Regions from separate parts of the Arcobacter acticola genome, predicted to be linked through region 2. Evidence: riboswitches for the same ligand, from Rfam matches in the RefSeq annotation. Region 2 holds a riboswitch; the other holds the start of a gene.
What was found. Region 2 has a riboswitch for thiamine pyrophosphate ahead of tenA (thiaminase II). Riboswitches for the same ligand answer to the same signal wherever they lie in the genome.
Positions count from the first base shown of each region.

Region 1: another riboswitch for thiamine pyrophosphate. It lies ahead of thiC (phosphomethylpyrimidine synthase ThiC); the one in region 2 lies ahead of tenA (thiaminase II).

Region 1 is NZ_CP042652.1:1,239,436-1,247,936, reverse strand. It holds gene AACT_RS06395 (response regulator transcription factor) at 1-28, shown strand, start outside; gene AACT_RS06390 (ATP-binding protein) at 21-1,247, shown strand; gene AACT_RS06385 (DUF3147 family protein) at 1,231-1,575, shown strand; gene AACT_RS06380 (thiazole synthase) at 1,856-2,674, opposite strand; gene AACT_RS06375 (FAD-dependent oxidoreductase) at 2,671-3,702, opposite strand; gene thiC (phosphomethylpyrimidine synthase ThiC) at 3,722-5,614, opposite strand; TPP riboswitch at 5,730-5,846, opposite strand; gene AACT_RS06365 (hypothetical protein) at 6,182-6,364, opposite strand; gene AACT_RS06360 (response regulator transcription factor) at 6,438-7,184, opposite strand; gene AACT_RS06355 (sensor histidine kinase) at 7,266-8,321, shown strand; gene AACT_RS06350 (IS4 family transposase) at 8,488-8,501, opposite strand, start outside.
Region 2 is NZ_CP042652.1:2,211,609-2,220,109, forward strand. It holds gene AACT_RS11325 (hypothetical protein) at 1-220, opposite strand, end outside; gene AACT_RS11330 (twin-arginine translocase TatA/TatE family subunit) at 435-659, opposite strand; gene AACT_RS11335 (ABC transporter ATP-binding protein) at 864-1,607, shown strand; gene AACT_RS11340 (ABC transporter permease) at 1,544-2,350, shown strand; TPP riboswitch at 2,386-2,491, shown strand; gene tenA (thiaminase II) at 2,569-3,222, shown strand; gene AACT_RS11350 (ABC transporter substrate-binding protein) at 3,247-4,194, shown strand; gene AACT_RS11355 (alpha/beta hydrolase) at 4,228-5,379, opposite strand; gene AACT_RS11360 (sensor histidine kinase) at 5,397-5,747, opposite strand; gene AACT_RS11365 (IS4 family transposase) at 5,862-7,226, shown strand; gene AACT_RS11370 (PAS domain-containing protein) at 7,210-8,501, opposite strand, start outside.

The sequences.
Region 1 (8,501 bases), 970 kb from region 2:
AGGAAGAGGATATAGAATTGTTGAGTAACATTAAGAAATCATTATTTAAACAGATAAATACTCTTTTTATAGTATCTTTTTTAGTCATTATATCTTTATGGGTATTTTTTTATTTTCAACAAAAGCACCAAAATCAAGAACATCAAATAGCTAGATATTTTAGCATAGTAAGTTCATTACAACCTCTAATTATGCAATCATACGCTTTTCAAGATAGTGATGTACAAAGTTTTAATATGAAAGTTTACAAGCAAAATCTTGATAAAAATAAAAAAGTATTATTTGAAAGAGGTGATAAATCAAAGGGTTTTTCAATCTTAAAAATTGAGAATAAAACTATAATTCATACTTATAACCAAATTGGAGAGCTTTACTTGGAGGATTTACAAGAAAAAAGTGATTATATATTTATTCATACTATTTTTTCAATTCTATTGATATTACAGTTTCTTCTATATTTAATGCTTCAAAAATCTTTGAAACCTTTACAAACAATCCATGATAAGTTAAAAAACCTTCAAAAGGGAGATATGTCTATTCTTGATTATAAATCAAATTATGATGAGATAAATCAAATAGCAACTTCTTATAATAACTCTATTTCCCAACTTGAGTATATTTTAGAAACAAGAGAGATGTTTAATAAAATCTTTATGCATGAACTTAAAATGCCAATAGCAAAAGGGATGTTTTACCTTAAGATGCAACCATCAGTTGAAGTCAATGAAAAGATGTTGAAACTCATGCAAAGACTCAATAATGAACTAGATGAATTTTCTATTTTAGAGAGTTTGATAGTTAATAAAAATACTATAGAACAAAAAGAACATAATTTTTTGGAACTACTTAATTTAGCTATTGAAAAAATAGGAGTTGAGAATAAAAATAAGATTAATATAAATATTGATGCAGAAACCAAAATATATGGAGATAAAGAGCTTTGGATAATCTGCTTTAAAAACTTATTTGATAATGCTTTAAAATATGCAAATGACAAAAAAATAAGTATTGAATTAAAAGATGATAAATTTTTATTTATTAATAAAGGTGAACCTTTGCCTGTTGACTTATCATCTGAGTTGAAAAATTGGAAAATTGATAAAAACAAAAGACATAAAAGTTCAACAGGTTATGGTTTTGGTCTGTTTATTATTAAAAATATTGTAAATCTCAACGGTTATACTTTAGAATATGAGTATAAAAATGAAAATGTAATTTTAGGAATAAAAAATGTATTATGTAATTAAAGTGTTAATTTCAGCTGTTTTAATAGTAGCTATCTCTGAACTTTCAAAAAGAAGTTCACTTCTTGGAGCAATCTTAGCTTCTATTCCATTGGTTTCAGTTATGGCTTTTATTTGGATATATATTGATACAAAAAATGTAGAAACTATCTCAAAACTTTCATATTCTATTTTTTGGTTAGTTATTCCATCTTTAGTATTATTTATAACTTTACCAATTTTTTTAAAGTATGTTAATTTTTATTTTGCATTAATCTTTTCAATTGCATTAACAGCAATTTCATACTACATAATGATTTTATTACTTGAAAAATTTAATATTTCAATTTAAAGAATAAAACTACTTAGATTGCAGGAATCCACCCATAAAGAGATAGATAAAGACACACCTAAACCTAATCTGTCAACCTTAGATAGTGCACAAAAAATGATGGATAAATGTTCTAAAAATGAATTATAAAAATATTTATCTACAAGTTCCACAACCTGTACCTTTTGCAACTTTCTTTAAGTTTCAAACTAAATTATTGAACTACTATATAATGCTCTTACCTCTCGTTTTAGGTGTAAGTCTTTTCCAAATTTATTTGAGAGTGCTTAAAAAAAATTTATTAATCAAATTGATGCCAAAAAGGAGTTCCAACAATAGGAGTAGATGGATTAGCAAATTCACGTTCTTGCATAATTCCTGCTTCATAAGCCAATCTTCCTGCTTCAACTGCTAATCTAAAAGCATTTGCCATTTTTATAGGATCTTGAGATAAAGCTATTGCTGAATTTAAAAGTATTCCATCATAACCTAATTCCATTGCTTGGCTTGCATGAGAAGGTTTTCCTATTCCTGCATCTATTATAAGTTGTAGTTTTGGAAAATAATTTCGTATTGCTTTTAAATTATCTGGATTCATTAATCCTTTTCCTGAACCAATCATCGAACCCCAAGGCATTAAAATTTTACATCCAACATCTACTAATCGTTTAGATACTACTAAATCATCTGTAGTGTATGGAAATACTTCAAAGCCTTCTTTGATTAAAACTTCAGCTGCTTTTACTGTTTCAAAAGGATCTGGTTGAAGATTATATTGATCTCCAATTACTTCTAGTTTTATCCAATTTGTACCAAATGCTTCTCTTGCAATTCTTGCAGTTGTAATTGCTTCTTTTGCACTGTGAGAACCTGCTGTATTTGGTAATATATTAAGACCTAAATCTTTTATAATATTCCATGATTGTTTATTGTCATTGTTTTCTCCTGCTGTTGCACGTCTCAAAGACACTGTTACAATTTGAGATTTTGATATAGTAATGGCATCTTCCATACAAGAAGGACTTGGATAAAGAGCAGAGCCAATTAACAATCTACTTGATAGTGTTTTTCCTGCTATTTCCCATGATTCATTTGTCTCTTTCTTATTTACATCATTCATTTATATATTCCTTCCTTTAATGCTTTTTCTACAATGGCAGGTGCTAATAAATAGCCATGTCTATAAAGACCGTTTATTCTAGTTAATTTATTTGTATTTTCAATTCGAGGCAAGTTATCTTTAAAGGCAGGTCGACAGTTTGTTTTACTATTAACTACACGAGCTTCACCAAAACTAGGATGAACAGTAAACACAGCAGATAAAAGTTCCATACTAGAACGAACTGAAATATCACTTGTATCTTCACTTTCTATTTCTGTAGCACCAAGGATATAACGTTTAGAGTTTTGTCTTGGAACAATATATATTTTATATCTTGGATGAAGTAATCTTGTTGGTCTTGTAATATTAATTTCATCTGATTCTAACCATAATACTTCACCTCTTACACCTCGTAAATCAGAAAAATGCTCTTTTGCTCCTAACCCACGTGAATCAAAAACCCAGTCAAACTCTTGAATTTCTTTATTTATATAAATATTACCCTCTTCTATCTTGTCTACTTTTGTAAAATCTTTCCATGTTACATTTGGATGATTTTGTAAATAATCAGAACAAGCAGTTATAAAACGTTGTGAATCTACTTGCCCTTCATTTTTAATATAAAATGATTTATTATATTGAGTTAATTCAGGTTCGAGTTCTTCTAATTGCTCTTTATTTATAGATTCTATTTCTTTGGCTTCTTTTACTTTGTTCTTTAATGTTGTAATAAAATGTTCAAGTTCTTTTGAATCTTGAGGATGGGCAGTTATAATTGTTCCTGCTAATTGAAATCCATCATAAACTCCAACTTCTTTTAATAAATCGGGCCATAAAGATACAGAGCGAACACCTAAATCAAATATTATTGATTCAGCTGTTTCAAGTTCAGCAAAGGGTGCTAACATACCTGCTGCTGTATAACCAGCTGATGTAAGTCCATCTTTACTATCTTTATCAAATAGTGTTAAAGTATGTCCATCTTTTAGTAGGTTAAGAGCCAAAACTCTACCTACTAAACCAGTACCAACTATTGCTATATTCATTTTCTTATTTTTTACTTGATTATTCTTTTGCTTCAACATAAATTTCGGATCCCATTTCTTCAAATTTTAAAGACATTTCATCCATGCCTTTTTTTCTTGCTGTCTCAACATCTGTTCCTAATGCATCTGCATATGTTCTTACTTCCGCCGAAATTTTCATAGAACAAAATTTAGGTCCACACATAGAACAAAAATGTGCTACTTTTGCAGATTCAGCAGGTAGTTCTACATCATGGAACTCTCTTGCTCTATATGGATCTAGACCAATATTAAATTGATCAACCCATCTAAATTCAAATCGTGCTAAACTCATTGCATCATCTCTTGCTCGTGCTCCTGGATGACCTTTTGCAATATCTGCTGCGTGTGCTGCAATTTTATATGTAATTAAACCTTCTTTAACATCATCTCTATTTGGTAATCCAAGATGTTCTTTTGGTGTTACATAACATAACATTGCACAACCATACCAAGCAATCATAGCTGCACCAATACCTGATGTAAAATGATCATAACCAGGAGCTATATCAGTAGTTAGGGGTCCTAGTGTGTAAAAAGGTGCTTCATCACACCATTCTAGTTGCTTTTCCATATTTTCTTTTATAAGATGCATCGGTACATGACCAGGACCTTCGATAAGAGTTTGAACATCATGCTTCCATGCAATTTTTGTTAATCTTCCTAATTCTTTTAGCTCTGCAAATTGAGCTTCATCATTAGCATCCGCACCTGATCCTGGACGTAAACCATCTCCTAATGAAAATGTTACATCATATGTTTTCATAATTTCACAAATATCTTCAAAATGTGTATTTAAAAAGTTTTCTTTATGATGATGAATCATCCATTTAGCCATAATAGCTCCACCACGACTTACAATACCTGTAACTCTTTTTGCAGTCATTGGTACATGATGTAAAAGAAGTCCTGCATGAATAGTGAAATAATCTACACCTTGTTCAGCTTGTTCTATTAACGTATCTCTAAATACTTCCCATGTTAAGTCTTCAGCTACGCCTTTTACTTTTTCTAAGGCTTGATAAATAGGAACTGTTCCAATAGGAACAGGAGAGTTTCTTAAAATCCAATCTCTTGTAGTATGAATATTCTTACCCGTAGATAAATCCATAACAGTATCTGCTCCCCATCTTGTTGACCATACCATTTTTTCTACTTCTTCAGCAATTGAAGATGAAGTTGCTGAGTTACCAATATTAGCATTTACTTTTACTAAAAAATTACGTCCTATAATCATAGGTTCAACTTCTGGATGATTTATATTACATGGAATTACAGCTCTTCCTCTTGCAACTTCTTCTCTTACAAATTCTGCTGTTATTACTTTTGGTAGATTTGCACCAAAACTTTCACCTCTTAATCTATTTTCTCGCTCTTCATCTTGTAAATATTCTTTACTCATAGCTAAATCTTGATTTTCACGAAGTGCAATAAATTCCATTTCAGCTGTTATGATTCCTTGTCTTGCATACCACAGTTGCGTAACATTTTTTGTTTTGCCATTTTCATCTTTTTTTGCTCTTAAAGGAGTTCTTACTAATCCTTTTGTTCCTGCTGTTACAAAGTCAAGTTGTTCCTCTGTTTTGTATCCATTATCACTAGGTTCCATAATTCGACCATCATATTGCTCAACGTCATTTCTTTTAGCAATCCATTCTTTTCTGATAGTTGGAATACCTTTACCTACATCAATGTCAATACTTGTATCTGTATAAGGACCAGATGTATCATATACTCTTAGTTTAGTTTCATTTGCCAAAAGTATTTCTCTTACGGGAACTTTAATATCTGTGTGTATTTTCCCCTCTATATACACCTTAGTTGATGCGGGGAAAGGTTCTCTTGTTAGTAACTCATTTGATGTTGTTATTGTTTCTTGTTGTTTGTTTGTCATTTTAATCTCTTTCATAAATAAAATACGAAAAGAGAGAAGTGTAGTTAAAATATGTAGATATATCATTTTAAAAGCTTTTCGCAATAAAAAAATATATTAGACTTTATAGTCTATAAAATAAGTACAGTCTCTTCCTTACGCTGGAATTACCCAGTTCAAGTTCAACGGGACAAGCAAAACTGCTATCTCAGCTTCTATCTTTAAAAAAGATAAAGCGCCCCGAGAGGTTGATTATCGATTCTACTTGAAGTTTTATTTATGAAAGCTTAAATCAATTTAGTGGAATGGTAATCTAAATTCATACTTAGAATTTAAAAGTATCTAAGTTAAAATAACAAGTTCAACAATCTGTACCTTTTGGAGTATGTTCACCAATTCAACTCTTTTTGGAACAAGCTTTCTATTTGTAAGAATTGCTCCAAAAGTAAGAGGTTATAAAACATCAAGAGATAGGTGTAACTTAGAATATAAACATACAGGTCTATAAATTCCATAATAGAAAAACCTTAATACTTAATAGTTATTAATATATAAAGAAACAAAGTACTTTGGTATTAAATTCATAAACTATTTTATTTTATTTAAACAAATAAATTTTAATTCATATTTACCTGTTCTATAATTCAGTTTTTTTTCTGTTGCATATTTGTATCCGCCTCTTTCACACTCTTCTTTAGTCAATTGTCTTGAGTCTTGAATACATCCTGTAAAAAGTAAAATAAAAAGCGATGATAAAACTAAAGTTTTCATAACATACTCCTTTTTCTTAAGTTAAATAAACTATATCAAGGAAAAGTACTACAAAAGTATCATTTAAGCAGTATTAATCCAAGGTAGTATGTATTTTGTATCCAAAACTATAGATATTTTCAATATTTAAAGAAGGTACTTTTTTTCTAAGTCGTGAGATTATATTTTTAAGATTTGTAATATCTGGATTTTTATCAAAATCATCAGCCCACATCAATGATATTATTTCTTCATTATTATTTGTTTTTTCTGGGTATTTTAGAAGTAAAGAGATTAAAATCAACTCTTTTTTTGTTAGTTTAACAGCTTGATTATTATCTATTAATTCTTGAGTTTTTTTATTCCAAAACAGAGTATCAGATAGTTTTATTAAAGCACTTATCTTTTCTTCATTTTTTTCAAAATAGATATCTTTGTTTATTTTAAAAATTACATCTAAAAAGTTATTATAATCCAAGGGTTTTAAAATAAATTGTCTAATACCAAGATTAATCAACTGCATTAAATATGCACTTTCATTATGAGCTGATAAAACTAGAACTTTTTGATTAGAGTTTTCTTTATAAATAGCCTTTATTAATTCAATACCATCCATATTTGGCATTTGTATATCACTTAAAACTAAATCAAAATAGACACTATTTTTTTTATAAAAATCTAAATACTTCTCAAGTCCATCTTTTCCATCAACTGCCACATAAACAATAGAAAAAATTTCTTCAAGTAACTCTTTTATTTCAGTTCTTATACTTAAATCATCTTCAACAAAAAGTATGGAAATATCTTTTGAATATTTTTCTAAAAGTGCATAATCTAGCATTTAACAGCCTTATTTAAACATAAAAATTAATATAATCTATTATAATGTATAAAACATAAATTTAATTGGAAATAGTTTAATATGAGTGATAATAATAAGTTTTTTACAGATATTCATGAAATAACCGATAATACAATTGAAGGTATTTTGATTATAGAAGATGGTTTTATTAAACATGTAAATAGATCATTAATAGATATTTTATGTTATGAAGATGAAAAAGAGCTTATAGGCAATCTTGCAATTGGAATATTAATACCAACATCAAAAGAAAAATTCATAGAGTATAACAGCAAAATATTTCAAGAAATATCACTTTTAAATAAAAATGCAGATGTAATACCTGCAATTATAAAAATTAAAGATATAAATATAAATAATGTTTCTTATAAAATGGTTTCAATATTAGATTTAACAGAAATCAAAAAAAATGAAAAAATAGTTTTAGAGCAATCAAAGCTTGCAGCTATGGGTGAAATGGTTTCAATAATAGCGCACCAATGGAGACAGCCATTATCTGCAGTTGGTTCTATTATAACAACATTAAAACTAAAATATAATCTAAAAAGAATTGATTTAAATACCTATGATGAAAAATTAACTCAGATAAATAACTACGTGCAATATATGTCAAATACAATTGATCATTTTAGAGATTTTTTAATAAAAGATTCAAAAAAAGATTTAGTAAAAATAGAAGAAGTTGTAAATAATAGCTACTCTTTAATCAAAAATAGTTTTGATATTCTTGGAATAAAAGTAAATATCAACTCTAAAGAATCCCTAAACAAAATCTACTTACATAAAAATGACCTTACACAAGTTATTTTAAATATCTTAAATAATGCAAAAGATGCTTTGGTTTTAAACAATATTTCAAATCCACAAATCACAATAAATTTTTCACAAAAAGAATCTTCTTTTCAAATTATTGAAATAGAAGACAACGCAGGTGGAATAAACTTGAATATTATTGATAAGATATTTAATCCATATTTTTCAACAAAAGAGAAAAAAAATGGTACTGGTTTGGGTTTATACATTTGTAAGATGATTGTTGAGAAATATTTAAATGGAGAGATTAGCGTTAAAAACAAAAAAAATGGAACTTCTTTTATTATTAAATTATTTATTTGAAATTATGATACTTTTCTGATACACTTTTATAATATAATCGCTCAATTTAGTGCGGAGAAAATATGAAAACATTCGATAGAGAAAAAACAATACTAACAATTATTAGATTTGGTGCAGTTATACCTACTCTAATATTTCCATTTCTAATTACTTATACAATAATAACTCAACTTTCGCACA
Region 2 (8,501 bases):
CTATTTCATATATTTCTTTATGTTCAATATTATTCATTAGCTCTTCAATCTCTTTTAATCTCTCATATTCCTGTGTTGAAATAACAACAGCTTCAAGCTTATTGTTTTTTAGAATACCGACTTTTTCTAAACTATGTTCTTTTAAATTTCCAAGAATTTTACTTATTGATTTTGTAAAGTCTGTAATTGATAATAATTCATTTTGTGTATAACTTACCATTTTATTAACTCCTATATTCTATGGTTTATATTATAGCTAATTTAATAGTGAATTTACAAATAAATATTTTCAAGTTTAAAAAAAAGTTAACTAAGATTAATACAATTTATTCTGAAATATTAACATTTTTTTTATTGATATTGAACTCTAAAAGTATACTTAGCAAAACCTTTTTACGGTAATTATTACGGTATTTTAATTTTTAATTAAATAACTAATTAATTTTTTCATTTAATATTTTAATTTCATTATTAATAGGATTTTGAATATTCTCAGCCTTTGCAATCTCTTCTTCTTCAACACCCTCTTTTAATGCATTTTTAAAATTTTTAATACCGCTTCCCAATCCCTTTGCAAGTTCAGGAATCTTTTTACCAAAAAGCAAAAGTATTACTATAAAAATCACTGCTAATTCCATACCACTTGGCGCACTAAACATATTTACTCTCCTATTGACTTTTTTGAAAGTATAACTTTTTTATTGAAGAATTAATCAATTATATTAATAAATCGTTTCTTTTATTTTTTTAAAGTATTTTTTTACAAAGTATAAAAGATCATATAACAGTTTTTGAAATATACAATCAAAAAATTTGTTAACTAATTCCTTTATTTTTAGTTCTTTTATTATATTATAGCGCACATGAAGAACAATTTTATAGCTCAAATACAAAACTTAAGCCTTGATTTCAAAGGTAAAAAACTATTTAAGAACCTAAACTTTAATATATTGGAAAATAAAAGTACCGCCCTACTTGGAAGTTCAGGAGTTGGAAAATCAACCCTGCTTAGATGTATAGCTGATCTTGAGATTGAGAATATCACAGATGGAAAAATAATATTAAAAGAAGGTACAAACATCGCTTGGCTTAGTCAAGAAAACTCACTTTTCCCTTGGCTTAGTATTTTGGATAATGTTCAACTATATCATCATCTAAAAGGAACTAAGACAAATCAAACTTTACAAAAAGCAGAAGAGCTTTTAAGCCAAGTAAATATGTCTGACCACCTAAATAAAAAAACCTATGAGCTTTCAGGTGGACAAAAACAAAGAGTTGCACTAGCTAGAACTCTTATGCAAGATGCAAATCTTATTTTGATGGATGAACCTTTTTCAGCCTTAGATGCAATTACAAAAATGCAACTACAAGATTTGACTTGTCATTTATTAAAAGATAAAACGGTAGTACTTGTGACCCATGATCCACAAGAAGCTATAAAACTAGCAAATCATATTTATATTTTAAAAAACCAACCTGTTGTTTTTGAAGAAGTTGCCTCTTTACAAGGAGCTTTACCTCATCAACTATCAAATGAAAAATTATGGAATTTGCAAGAAGAGTTAATATCAAAACTTCAAGAACAAAACAAAGAAAGTCAAATATGAAAAAAGTTTTAATAATATTACTTCCTATAGTATTTTTATTTATTTTGTGGCAAAGCATTATTGTGATTTTTGATTTACCTCACTATATAATGCCAAAACCAAAAGATGTATTTTTCCAACTAATCAATCAACATAGCTTACTTTGGGAACATACACAAACTACACTTTTAGAGATAATAATAGGAATAATTCTTGGTTGTATTTTTGGTTTGGGTTCTGCTTTTACTCTGCTTTATTTTAAAAAAATTGAGAAATATTTACTTCCATTACTTGTAATTTCACAAGCAATTCCTGTATTTGCAATAGCGCCTCTTTTGGTTTTATGGTTTGGTTATGGTATGGCTTCAAAAATAGTTATGACAGTGATTATTATATATTTTCCAATTACCACTGCTTGTTATGATGGCCTTAAAAACACACCAAAACAGTGGCTTCAACTTGCACATACATATAAGCTATCTGCTTTACAGACTTTATTAAAAGTACGCTTTAGAGCAAGTTTACCTTCTTTGGCTTCTGGACTTAAAATTGCAGTTTGTATAGCACCCATTGGAGCAGTTATTGGGGAATGGGTTGGATCTTCAAAAGGACTTGGTTATCTTATGTTACATGCAAATGCAAGAATGCAAATTGATTTGATGTTTTCTGCACTTTTTATACTAATTGTAATGACTTTAAGTATTTATTTTTTAACTGATTATTTAACAAAAAAGTTTATTCCTTGGGCTTCACATTTACATTAAATTGACTTAAATTCTTTTTTCAGATAAGATTTATTTTTTAGTACATAGGGAGCTTATATATAGGCTGAGAGGAAGTTTTGAACTTCGACCTTTGAACCTGATCTAGGTAATGCTAGCGTAGGGATTTGTTTTTGCAAATGTATTTATATACTTCAAATTTTGTCTATCTTTATTTCAAGATAAACTCTCTTCTTATATTATAAGTTAAAAGGAGAGCAATGACTATTACACAAGATCTTATCAAAAATTCAAAGCCTCATTGGGATAATTATATTAAACATGAATTTGTACAAAAATTAGCTAATGGAACACTGGAACTTAAAAACTTTCAACACTATTTAATGCAAGATTATATTTATCTATTTCATTATTCAAGGGCATTTGCACTTGCTATGTACAAAAGTGATAATTTTGAGCAAATGGAGTTTTCAAGACAAGCTTTAAATTCTATCTTAGATGAAATTCAACTACATATAAATTATTGCAAAGAGTTTGGGATAGATGAAAAATCAATCCATGAACAAAAAGAATCACCTGCATGTGTTGCATACACTAGATATGTGCTTGATTGTGGGCTAAGTGGAGATTTAACCCAACTTTATGCAGCTGTAATCCCCTGCTTTCTTGGTTATGCAAAAGTAGCTGATTATATCACTCTTAACAACTTAAGCGTAGCAAATAATCCATATCAATCTTGGATAGATATGTACTCTTCAAAAGAGTATCAAGAAGCAGCAAATGATGCAACTGAGTTTTTTGAAGGACTATGCAAAGACTTATCAAAAAAACAAATGGGAAAAATACAAGATATTTTCACAACAGCCACTCGTATGGAAATATCTTTTTGGCAAATGGGTTTAGACCTATCGTAAAAAATAAAATAAAAAAGGAAAATAATGAAAAAAACAATATCAAAAATAACATTAAGTTTACTACTTTTAAGCTCAACTGCTTTTGCAGATAAAGAGAAAGTAAGCTTACTTTTAGACTGGTTCGTAAATCCAGATCATGCAGCTATCATAATAGCTCAACAAAAAGGTTTCTTTGAAAAGAACAATCTTGAAGTAGAGATTATGGAACCAGCGGATCCTACAATGCCTCCAAAACTAGTAGCTGCAAAAAAAGCAGATTTAGCTGTTGATTATCAACCACAACTTCAAATGCAAGTGGCAGAAGGTTTACCATTAGTAAGAATTGCAACACTTGTAAACTCTCCACTTAATAGTTTAATCGTATTAAAAAATTCTGGTATAAATAAAATAGAAGATTTAAAAGGTAAAAAAGTAGGATATTCTGTAAGTGGATTTGAAACAGTTTTATTAGATGCTATGCTAAAATCTGCAAATTTATCTGAAAAAGATGTTGAACTTGTAAATGTAAACTTTTCATTATCTCCATCTTTGATGAGCAAACAAGTTGATGCAGTAATTGGAGCTTTTAGAAACTTTGAATTAAATCAATTAAAATTAGAGAAAGAAGAAGGAAAAGTATTTTTACCTGAAGATTATGGAGTTCCTAAATATGATGAACTAATAGTTGTTGCAAATAAAGATAATGTATCTCAAGTTAAATTTAAAAACTTTGTAAAATCTTTACAAGAAGCAACAAACTACTTAAAAGAAAATCCTAAAGAATCTTGGGAAGCTTTTATAAACTATAAACCAAAAGAGTTAGATAATGAACTAAATCGTCTTGCATGGGCTGATACTTTGCCATATTTAGCAGCAAATCCTGCTACTTTTGATAAAAAAGTTTATGAACAAATGGCTTTATTTATGAAACAAAATAAACTTGTCGAAACATTACCAAGTTTAGATGAGTATGCTCAAGAGATATTAAAGTAAAGAAAGTAGAGAATTAACTTTCTCTACTATTTTTTATTTAGAATTTATAACATCACTCATAAGTTTTATTGTTTTGTCAAAATATGGATTCCATGTAAGTCTTGCAAAATATTTTCCTTCTTCTTTTAATCCCCAAGCTGAATACCAAAGTTCATCTTCTTTTTCATTATAGATCTTATCTTGACCATTTTTGAACATTTTATATGAGCCATTTCTTCCATAAAAGAAATGATTTTTTTTAAATAATACTGATAGATGGGAAAAATTACCAATATGTTCTTCTGGAAGATAAGATGATAAAGAAGTGATTCTGTTGTCATTTGAGCTATTTTTTTTACCAAACCAAAGAAGTTGACTATTTGGGTTTTTAAAATTATTTGAAAAAATTGATACTATTTCTTCTGCCTTTATTACACTATCATCTTCACTAATTGTTACAAATACAGGTTTTGAAAAGCTCTTATTTTCTAATTCTTCTTGTACTCTTTGTAGGGATTTATAATATAGGTTTGAAGCATTCATTGATAATGATTCATATCGTAAAATATTTTGACTATTATCATTTTGAAACAACCAAGTTTTAAAATAAGTTCCAATTCCAGATAAAGGCAATAAAGTATCTTGATTTGATGCAAATCCAGGTGAAAAAAGCAATAATCCTGATATATCTTTTTCATTTTCTAAAGCATATGAAGTTACAAGATTAGCTCCTGTTGAAAATCCTCCAAGCCATAGTTCATCTACTTCTTTTTCTAATAATTTTATATGATGAGAAACAAGGTTTTCCCACTCTTCAAATTCTACATTTATTAAATCAGCAGGTTTACTGCCATGACCTGTTAATAATACTGTTCTAACTAAAAATCCATGAGAAACTAACTCTTGCGTTAAATCCTCAAAATAACCTGGAGAATCTCCAAGTCCATGAACAAGTAAAATTCCTTTTGATACATTTTGATTGATAGGTTTTCTTTCAAAAGGTGTATTTAAACTAAGTTCTAGATTTTGATTTTTGCTTAGAAAAACACGATTATCTTTTAGCCATTGTTTATTTTCATTTACATATTCTGAAAAATTTTGTTGATTATAATTTGGCAGAGATTTTGAAGATACATACAAAGGATTGTTTTCATTAGCAAAACAAAAGTTTATAAGTAATAATAGTAATAAAATATGTCTATTCATTTTTATAGTTTTGATACTCATAGAGTATCGCAATTTAACACAACCATAAAACAAGCACCCTTATATGTTTTACCTTCATATTCAAATTCTTCATTTGAAACGCTGATTGTTCCATCATGTCTTTCTCTAATAATTTTATCTGCCATTGCTAAACCTAATCCTGTTCCTCTTGATTGATGTTTAGAAGTAAAATATGGTTCAAAAACTCTATTTATAATATCATCAGGAATCCCACCACCTGAATCTTTAAAAGTTATGACTACTTGAGAAGTACTCTTTTTATAAGCATCAATAAAAATAAGTCTATCCTCTTCATTTGAAACGCTCTCTTTTAAAATATCTTTTGAATTATTAAGTATATTACTCAACTTTCGCACATAGATTCCAGTAAATAAATGAACCAGAGTTGAATAATAAAGCCCATAAATAGGCACTTTTTAGTATAATTTCATAACGACAATCAACTATACAAAGGTGTTTTTATGGGACTTGACAATTATATTCAAACTGCTATGAGAAGCATATTAAAAAACCCAATTCTTGAAGTATTATCAGAAATAAAAATTACAAAAATACTTAAACAAAGTAACTTTGTAAAAAGAGAAGTTGGTTATCCTCCTTTTCAAATTATCTTACATTTTGTTTATATGCTAATTATGAATAAAAGACAATCAGCTTTTATAAAAAACAGTGAGAATGCATTTGGTAAAGACGCCTATTACAGATTCATTAAAGAGAGTCGTTATAACTGGCGAAAGTTTTTGATACTAAGTGCTGCTGCACTTTTGCAAAGAATAAAACTATTACATAAAAATGGTGAACACCGCTTGCTTATTATTGACGATACAGTAGAACCCAAAAGAGGGAAATTCATTGAAGGAAGTTGTAAATATGTTTGGAGTAATAAAGAGCATAAAAGTATCAATGCATTAAACATTGTATCTTTAAATTATGCAGACTCACACTCAACTTTTCAAGTTGATTTTTCTATAAAGATGAATGATAGTAAAAGAAAAGAGATATCAGAATTTACAAGTAAACTCCATCATAGAAGTAATTCATATCAAAGAAAAAGTGAGATAATAAAAAGTAAAAACACACTTGCTATAGAGATGCTTGAAAGAGCCTTGAATAACGGAGTTGAAGCAGATTATCTATTGGTTGACAGTTGGTACGCTAAACCAAACTTTATAGAAAAAGCTAATGAGCTCGGTATGCCTGTAATTTCAAGACTTCCAAATAATAAACTCATTTGGAACTTTAAAGGCAAACATAAAACAATGAATGCAATCTATGAGAGTTTAAAAAACTCTCGTCATAAAAGCGGCGGACAGCATGGCAAAATATCTTACAAATACTTTGATGCAATTATAGAGCATGCAGTTTTAGGTAAGATTAAACTCGTATTTTTGCACACAGGCAAAGACTTGTTAGTTTTTATCTCAACTGATATAACTATCGCAGGTAAAGAGATAATAGCTACTTACAAAAAGAGATGGAATATTGAACAAGGTTATAAAGATTTACGAAACCTTTTTGGTTTAGGAAAAGAAGAGAATCGAATCTATGAAGCACTTATTGCGAAAATAACTCTTTCAATGTTTACCTACAATATTGTAAGCTATATCAATCGCATAAAGCATGAGCCACAAACACTAGGAGAACTTTTTAGAGATTTAGAGTGTGAACTTGAAACACTGGCAATTTCAATGCAACTGTTTATTCAAATATTGACAAAAATTAGTGAAATTCAAAATGTTGTCAAGGATAATAAAGATTTACTCAACATTATCGCTGTGTTAAGTGCTTACACTAAAAAAGAACTTGGTTTTATGTGCGAAAGTTGAGTATATTAATAAAAGCTTCACTTAATTCATTTATACTACCATCTATTAAAAGATTATCTTCAATCTTTTTAATTAATCTTATATTGTTATTCTTAATTGTTGCATCCATTAAAGCTAAAGTATAATTAAACACTTTATCGATTTTGATAATTTTATGATCTTTATCATCTTTAAAAAAATCTCTAAAGTTATCGATTGTGCTAGAGAGATAGTTAGCCTGTTGAATTACAAGATTAGAATACTCTTTTATTTGCTCCTTAGAAATTTCCATATCTAATTCAGCTTCCAAGTTTAAACCACTTGCGCTTGTTGTTATTACACTTAAAGGTTGTCTCCATTGATGGGCAATATTTCCTATCATCTCACCCATTGAAGCTAATTTAGATTGTTTTTCTAAAAGTTTAATAGATGATGTGTCTTTGATTATAAAAAGTAATGTTTGCTTATTAGGAAGAAGTGAAATAGAAATATGCACTGTAATTGTTTTATTATTCTTTGTTATAAAATCTTTTTCAAAATTTTCAACATGTCCTACGACTATTGCATCTTGTATTATTTTTATAATTTTTTCTCGATTTTTAGATACTGTGAATTCATAAAAGTTTTTACTCAATAACTCTTTTCCCTTATAACCTAAAAGATTTTTAAAGGAATCATTAAATTTTAATAAGTTTCCTTCTAAATCACTTATTACAATACCATCTTGTGCATATTTAAAAATAGCTTCAAATTCCTCTTTTTTATTTAAAATAAGCTTTTGAATATTCTCCTTTTGGGTTACATCAATTCCTATTGTTGCAAAATAATTCATACTTCCATCTTCTTTTAGAACTAAGGTATTTGACCACTCAAAAACTCTTTCTTCTTTATCTTTTGAAACCCAAATATTTTTAAAAGATTTTATAATATGACCTTTTTTTGCTTCTTCTACAAGATCCAATACTTTTTCTTTTTGACTTTCAGGCAAAAATCTTGACCAAAAATATGGCTCACTAGCTATCTGCTCTTGAGTATATCCTGTAAACTCTTGGGCATATTTATTAACCCTAATCATTCTGCCTTCATTATCAATTACTGCAATAACAGAGTTTGCATTATCAATAATAGTTGAAATAAAATCTCTTTCAGATATGATTTTTTGTTCTAATTCTTTTTGCTTTGTGATATCTCTAAAAGTTACATAAAGATAATTTTTATTTAAAATATTAATCGTAACAGCATTTACATGAACATCTATTATTGTGCCATCTTTTAGTCTATGCTTTGATTCAAACT